DNA from 2 places in the Novosphingobium pentaromativorans US6-1 genome. Region 2 is predicted to be linked to the other one. Evidence: predicted binding sites of a transcription regulator. Region 2 holds the regulator's gene; the other holds the start of a gene.
What was found. Region 2 encodes LexA, which represses DNA repair genes until DNA is damaged. Its sites were predicted from a motif close to GTTCCNCNCTTGTTCT; they were not measured.
Positions count from the first base shown of each region.

Region 1: a site for LexA is predicted at 2,528-2,543, ahead of JI59_RS12445 (ribonucleoside-diphosphate reductase subunit alpha). Genes of this name have one in related genera too.

Region 1 is NZ_CP009291.1:2,656,149-2,659,756, forward strand. It holds gene JI59_RS12430 (ABC transporter ATP-binding protein) at 1-4, shown strand, start outside; gene nadB (L-aspartate oxidase) at 105-1,703, shown strand; gene JI59_RS12440 (GlsB/YeaQ/YmgE family stress response membrane protein) at 1,797-2,042, opposite strand; gene JI59_RS12445 (ribonucleoside-diphosphate reductase subunit alpha) at 2,648-3,608, shown strand, end outside.
Region 2 is NZ_CP009291.1:647,115-650,722, reverse strand. It holds gene JI59_RS02970 (molybdopterin molybdotransferase MoeA) at 1-1,082, shown strand, start outside; gene lexA (transcriptional repressor LexA) at 1,167-1,862, shown strand; gene JI59_RS02960 (ComEC/Rec2 family competence protein) at 1,932-3,608, opposite strand, start outside.

The DNA.
Region 1 (3,608 bases), 2.0 Mb from region 2:
CTGACGGGCCGCGGAGTCAGGCGAGGCACTGCTGCAGTGCAGCAAACGAAAGTATGGCGTCGCAAGTTATTGCGCATGGGCGCGGCACTCGCCAATGAAGCGGGATGGAAACGTCAGATCGCAGCGATACCCAATTCGATGTCGTCGTCGTCGGCTCGGGCGCGGCGGGCCTTACCGCCGCGCTGGCGCTGGCCTCGAAACTCAAGGTTCTGGTTCTCGCCAAGGGCCAGTTGACCGGGGGGTCCACTGCCTGGGCGCAGGGCGGCATCGCGGCGGTACTGGATGCGGGCGATACCTTCGAAGAGCATATCCGCGACACGATGATCGCCGGGGCCGGGCTTAACCGGCTCGAGACGGTGGAATATGTCGTCGAACGCGCACCCAGCGCAATCGGGCGGCTGGTCGAGCTGGGCGTGCCGTTCAACATGGAAGGCGATGCGCTGCATCTGACGCGCGAGGGCGGGCATTCCCACCGCCGCATCGTCCACGTCAATGACGCCACCGGCTGGGCGGTGCAGCAGGCGCTGCTCAAGGCTGCCGAGGACAGCCCCAACATCACCCTGCTGCCGGGCCGTTCGTGCATCGACCTCATCACCGGGCGGCACGAGATGCGCTATTCCGGTTCCGGGCGCATCTGGGGGGTCTATGCGCTCAATGAGCAGACCGGGCATGTCGAGGCCTATACGGCACGCGCCACGGTGCTCGCCACTGGCGGGGCGGGGCGCGTCTATCGCTACAGCACCGCGCCGCGCGGTGCCACCGGGGACGGGATCGCCATGGCCTGGCGTGCCGGTGCGCGCGTCTCCAACATGGAGATGATGCAGTTCCACCCGACCTGCCTCTACAATCTGGAGGTCAAGAACTTCCTGATCACCGAGGCGGTACGCGGCGAAGGCGGGCACCTGAAGCACCCGGTCACCGGGCACCGCTTCATGCCCGATTATGACGATCGGGCCGAACTGGCGCCGCGCGACGTGGTCGCCCGCGCCATCGACGACCAGATCAAGCGCTATGGCCTGGATTACGTTCACCTCGACATCAGCCACCGTCCGCCCGAATTCGTGAAGGAGCACTTTCCGAACATCTACGAGAAGCTGATCTCGCTGGGCATCGACATGACGAAGGAGCCGATCCCGGTGGTGCCGGCGCAGCACTATACTTGCGGCGGCGTGCTGGTGGACCTCGACGGGCGGACCGACCTGCCCGGGCTCTATGCCGCGGGCGAGTGCACCGAAAGCGGGTTGCACGGCGCGAATCGCCTCGCGTCCAATTCGCTGCTCGAATGCTTCGTCTTCGGCGAGGCCGCGGCCGCGCACATTCTCGACCACTGGGACGCCTTCGATTCTCCGCCGCCGATCCGCGACTGGGACGAAAGCCGCGTCACCGATTCGGACGAGGAAGTCGTCATCAAGCAGAACTGGACCGAGATCCGCCGGTTCATGTGGAACTACGTCGGCATCGTGCGCACCACCAAGCGGCTGGAACGCGCGATGCACCGCATCCAGATGCTCAACGGCGAAGTGGAGGAATACTATCGACACTTCCGCGTCTCGACCGATCTCGTCGAACTGCGCAACCTGCTGCAGTCGGCGGAACTGATCGTGCAGTCGGCCCTGCGGCGTCACGAAAGCCGCGGCCTGCACTTCACGCTCGATTATCCCCGGACGCTTCCCGAGGCGCAGGACACCGTACTGGTGCCCTAGACGTTCGGATCCGGGTTCCGGTTCTTCATCGTGCAATCCCCGCCGTCTTCCCCGCCAGGGCGGGAAGCGGGGTGTGCTTCAGCCTGCAGCCGATCAGGCGCCGATTCCCAGCAATCGGCCCAGGAAGATCAGCACGATGGCACCGATGATCGAGGCGAGGCAGCCGGCGCGGCTGAAGTCGCGCTGTCCGCGGCTGGAGACCAGCCCGGCGACGAGAGAACCGCCGATGCCCAGCAGGATCGTCGCAATCCATCCCATGTCCACTGCACCGGGGTAGAAGAAGCGCGCCAGCACGCCGACGATGAGGCCGCTGATGATGGCGCCGATGATGTTGAGCATGATTCCGTTTTCCCTCCTGCCAGCCCGTTCTCGACTCAGGCTGCCTTATAACCGTTGAAAGACGCGACGGTTGCATCGAGGCCCGGCTTGCCCGTGCGAGCCTGCCCGGGCATCGTGAACCTTGCGCAGGGCTTGTGTGTGCACTCGGCTCGTCGCATTCCTGATTCACTTCGTCGTCAGATTACTGGGGAAAAATTTTTCCTAGAAGTCGAGACATTCGGACTTGCCAGAGACGTGGGTGAAGGACTTCCCACGCGTCGCGAGAGCGGCGGGGCTGTCCAGCCGTCCGATGCGAAGCCCGTCGGATCAGGGCCACCCCTCTTGCAGTGAAATCCAGAACAGGCACTATGGGTTGTGTCGCAGCGGCGACCGGGGCTCAATACCTAGAGGGATCGCAAGTGGGCGGATCAGGGCCCACCAGGGGGCGAGTCCCGGTGTGAAGGCCGACCGGAAGCCTCTAGGGCCAAGGCGGAACGGGTAATTCCGTTCTCTTTTTGTACCATATCTGGTAGGTGGGAATGCAGATCCCCGCCGACTCGTGACGGTACCGCCCGGCCGATGCGGAAAAGATGACGCTGCTTTCGGGCAGTTCGATGACAAGTGCGATGACACGGGGGCGAAAAGTGGATTTCAGGAACGAAAGCGACGCGGTCGTGGAAAGTGCTGACGTGGAACATGTCGGGGCGGTGGCTTCGGATACGGACTGTGCCGTAGGGGCGCAGGACGCGAGCAAACAGAACAAGGAGACGGGCAAGGGCCCGGCAGTCGCCATGGATAAATCCGACATCGCAACCGCAGATCTGGTCGACGCGGCGAAGGCGCCGCGCAAGAGCGATTCGAAGACCATCCATGACCGCCGCTTCAAGGTCGTCACGGATGACAGCCGCGATGCGCTCCTGACCGATTTCGGCAAGGAGACGCTGGACGACCGCTACCTGCTGCCGGGCGAGAAGTACCAGGACATCTTCGCGCGCGTCGCGGATGCCTATGCCGACGACCAGGAGCATGCGCAGCGGCTCTACGACTACATCTCGAAGCTGTGGTTCATGCCCGCTACCCCGGTCCTGTCGAACGGCGGCACCGGGCGCGGCCTGCCGATCTCGTGCTACCTGAACTCGGTGGACGACAGCCTCGAGGGCATCGTCGCGACCTGGAACGAGAACGTCTGGCTCGCTTCGCGCGGCGGCGGCATCGGTACCTACTGGGGTTCGGTGCGCGGCATCGGCGAACCGGTAGGCCTCAACGGCAAGACCAGCGGCATCATTCCCTTCGTGCGCGTGATGGACTCGCTGACCCTCGCGATCTCGCAAGGTTCGCTGCGCCGCGGCTCGGCAGCCTGCTACATCGACGTCTCGCACCCCGAGATCGAGGAGTTCCTCGAGATCCGCAAGCCGTCGGGCGATTTCAACCGCAAGGCGCTCAACCTGCACCACGGCGTGCTGCTCACCGACGAGTTCATGGAGGCCGTGCGCGATGGCCGTGAGTTCGAGCTCAAGAGCCCGCGCGACGGTTCGGTGCGCGGTTCGGTCAATGCCCGCTCGCTGTTCCAGAAGCTGGTCGAAACCC
Region 2 (3,608 bases):
AGCCTTCCGCTCATCTCTCTGCGATGGACGGCTATGCAATGATCGAAGGCGACCTCACCGGGCCATGGCAGGTGATCGGTGAAAGCGCCGCAGGCCACCCCTTTACCGGCACGCTGCAAAAGGGCGAGGCCGTGCGGATCTCGACCGGCGCGATCATGCCCGCCGATGCCGGCGTCGTGATCCTGCAGGAAGACCTTGGGCGGGAAGGCGACCGCATTACTCTCAGCGGCGATCTGCCCGAACCGCCGCACAAGCACATCCGCCCTTGCGGGATGGATTTCACGGCGGGGCAAGAAGTGCTGGGCGAAGGAGTCCGCATCGGCCCTGCGCATATCGCGCTGGCCCTCTCCGCGGGTCATCGCCACCTGCCGGTGCGCCGCATGCCGAAAGTCGCGGTGATCGACAGCGGCGATGAACTGGCCGCCGATCCGGAGACCTGCCCTGCGCACCAGATCCCCGCGAGCAACGGCGCCATGCTGGTCTCGCTGGTCAGCGCCCTGCCGGTCGAGGCGCAGCGAATCGGGCCCGTGACCGACACGCTCGATGCGCTGATCGGCGCTTTCGACGAGGCCGCCGATTGCGACATGATCGTCACCAGCGGCGGAGCCTCGGTAGGCGATCACGATCTCGTGCGCCCGGCTCTCGAACGCTGGGGCGCAAGGCTCGACTTCTGGCGCGTCGCCATCAAGCCGGGCAAGCCGATCCTCGTTGCCACGCGCGAACGCAGCAGCGGCGGCACGCAGATCATCATCGGCCTGCCGGGCAATCCGGTTTCGAGCATGGTCACCGCCTATCTCTTCGTCCTGCCGATGCTGCGCGCAATGCTCGGAGCAAACCGTTCGCTGCCAATGCAGATCTCGACCGTTCTGGACGGATCTCTCAGAGCCATCGGCCACCGCCGCGAATTCCTGCGCGGCTACTGGAACGGCGAGAGCGTGGCGCCCATGACGCTGCAGGACAGCGGTGCACTCAGCGCCCTTGCGGCCAGCAATGTGCTGATCGATCGCCCCGCGCATGCACCGGCCGCCACGCCCGGAGACACGGTGCGGGTGTTCCTGCTCGAAAACGGCGGTATTGCTTGACGTTCCAGAATCTGTTGCTTAATTGTTCTCTCATTGTTCACAAGCAGAACAACGCTCGGGGACGCAGAGAAAGAGGCAACGAAGATGTTGACGCGCAAGCAGCATGAATTGCTCAAGTTCATTCAGGTCCGGCTTGAAGAAAGCGGCATCTCGCCCAGCTTCGAAGAGATGAAGGAAGCGCTCGACCTCAAGTCGAAGTCGGGCGTGCACCGCCTCATTTCCGCGCTTGAGGAACGCGGCTTCATCCGCCGCCTGCCAAACCGCGCCCGCGCGCTGGAAATCCTGCGCCAGCCCGAAGACGTCACCAGCAAGCCTGCGACGAAGGCCGCCGCTCCTGCCGGCATAGACGCCCTTGCCGCACTCAAGCAGCCCGAACGCAAGCCTGAACCGGCGAACGACGTCATCGAAATTCCGCTGCACGGTCGCATCGCTGCCGGCGTTCCTATCGAGGCGCTCGAAGGCCAGTCGATGCTTCCGGTTCCGGCAGCCCTGCTCGGCTCGGGGGAACACTACGCGCTTGAGGTTTCGGGCGATTCGATGGTCGAGGCCGGCATTCTCGACGGCGACTTTGCCCTGATCCGTCGCACCAACACCGCACGCGACGGCGAAATCGTCGTCGCCCTGGTTCGCGGCGAAGAAGCGACGCTCAAGTATCTCCAGCGCGATGGCGGCATGGTTCGCCTCGTGCCCGCCAATGCCGCATACGAACCGCAGATCTACGGCCCTGACGAGATCGAGGTTCAGGGCAAGCTCGCAGGGCTGCTGCGCCGCTATCACTGAGCTTGCCCCGGGGAGGCGTGCCGCTCAGGCGTACTCTCCGGAAGGCGTACTCTCCGGACAGGGCCGAAATCACGGCCCGCGCGGGTTCCACCAGCCATGGCGGCCCTGCCCTGCCGCCACTGTTTCGACGGATTTGCCGCGCAGCCTGATGGCAAGCCCGCCGGTCCTGTCCAGCATGGTCCGGTCGGCCTTGAGCCAGCGCGGCTTGCAGCTCCATGGCAGCCAGCGATCGGCAACGACGATATCGGCCTTGTCGCAGGCCGCTGCCAGCGACCGCTCGGGCACCTGGTCGCGGCCTCTGGCGATCAGCAAGTCCCACGATCGACCGGCTCGATCGATCCGTACCGAACAGAAGTCGCGATTGCATCTCGAACCCGGCCACGATGCGAGGGGCGTCAATTCGCCTTCGATCCCTGCGAATTCGCGAAGATTGTCGCGCACATAATCGCTGCCGGTGTCGCGCAAGGTGACGAGCCCATCGCCGCTATCGTCGAGCAGTCCGACATGACGGCCATCGCCGGTCACGAGAATGTCCGGCGGCTCGAGCAGGATGAGCCAGACGATGCCGAAACAGGCGGGCACCAGTCCCAGCAGCCGCACGCGCCCGCTCCAAAGGCCGAGCCACAATCCGCCGGTTACGAACAGAAGGAAACCGCCCGTCCCCATGGCAGGCAGAACCGAAACGGCGCCCGGCAGCGCACTGATCTTGTGCGCGAGGCCAAGCAGTAGGTCGATGAACTGCCCCGCCAGCCACCAGAACGGCCCGCCCAGTCCCACAATGTCGCACAGCAGCGCGAGGGCAATGCAGGGCATGACCGCGAAAGTCGTAAGCGGGATCGCAAGCACGTTCGCAAGCGCCCCGTAGGCACCGGCGCGATGAAAATGGTAGAAGCCGATCGGCATCAGGACGACTTCGATCACGAAGCCCGTCACGAAGAGCATGACTACCTGGCGCATCAGCCGCGAGAGCCACGACTCCTCTCGCGGTGCCAGGAACTGACGCGCTGGCCCGGAGGTCGCCAGCGCCACGATGGCGAGTACGGCGGCAAAGCTCATCTGGAAGCTGGGGCCGGTCAGCGATTCGGGCCAGACCAGCAGGACAATGAAGCCGGCAACCGCCAACATCCGCAGCGAAAGCGCTTCGCGCCCCAGCGCCAGCGCGATCAGGACCAGCATCGCCCCGATGCAGGAACGGACCGTGGGCACCTGCGATCCGGTCAGCACAGTATAGGCGATCCCGGCCAGCGCTCCGCACAGGGCTGCCACGACCGGAAGCCGCAAACGCAGCGCCAGTGCCGGGCAAAGCGCAAGAAGTCGCAAGGCCAGAAAATAGGCGGCGCCGATCACCGCGCTGACATGCAGTCCACTGATTGCCAACAGATGCGCGAGGCCAGCGTCGCGCATCGCCTGTGCATCCTCCTCGAGGATGCCGCCCCGGTCTCCGCTGGCCAGCGCCGCGGCAATCCCGCCCTCAGAACCGGCCATGCGGGAACGCACATGCCGGGAAAGCGCTGTGCGCATGGCATCGATCCCGTCGTCGCCCGTCCCAGGCTCAACGATCGTGACCCTGCCCGTCACGCTCCCGCTTGCGGAAAGTCCGGAGAACCAGGCGGTCCGGGCGAAATTGTAACCGCCCGGAAACATCGGGGCGGCGGGCGGCATCAGCCGCGCCTCGAAGCGAATCACTGCCCCAGGCGATACGGGCGCGGCATCGGGGTCGGCCGGAACATTGACGCGAACCTTGAT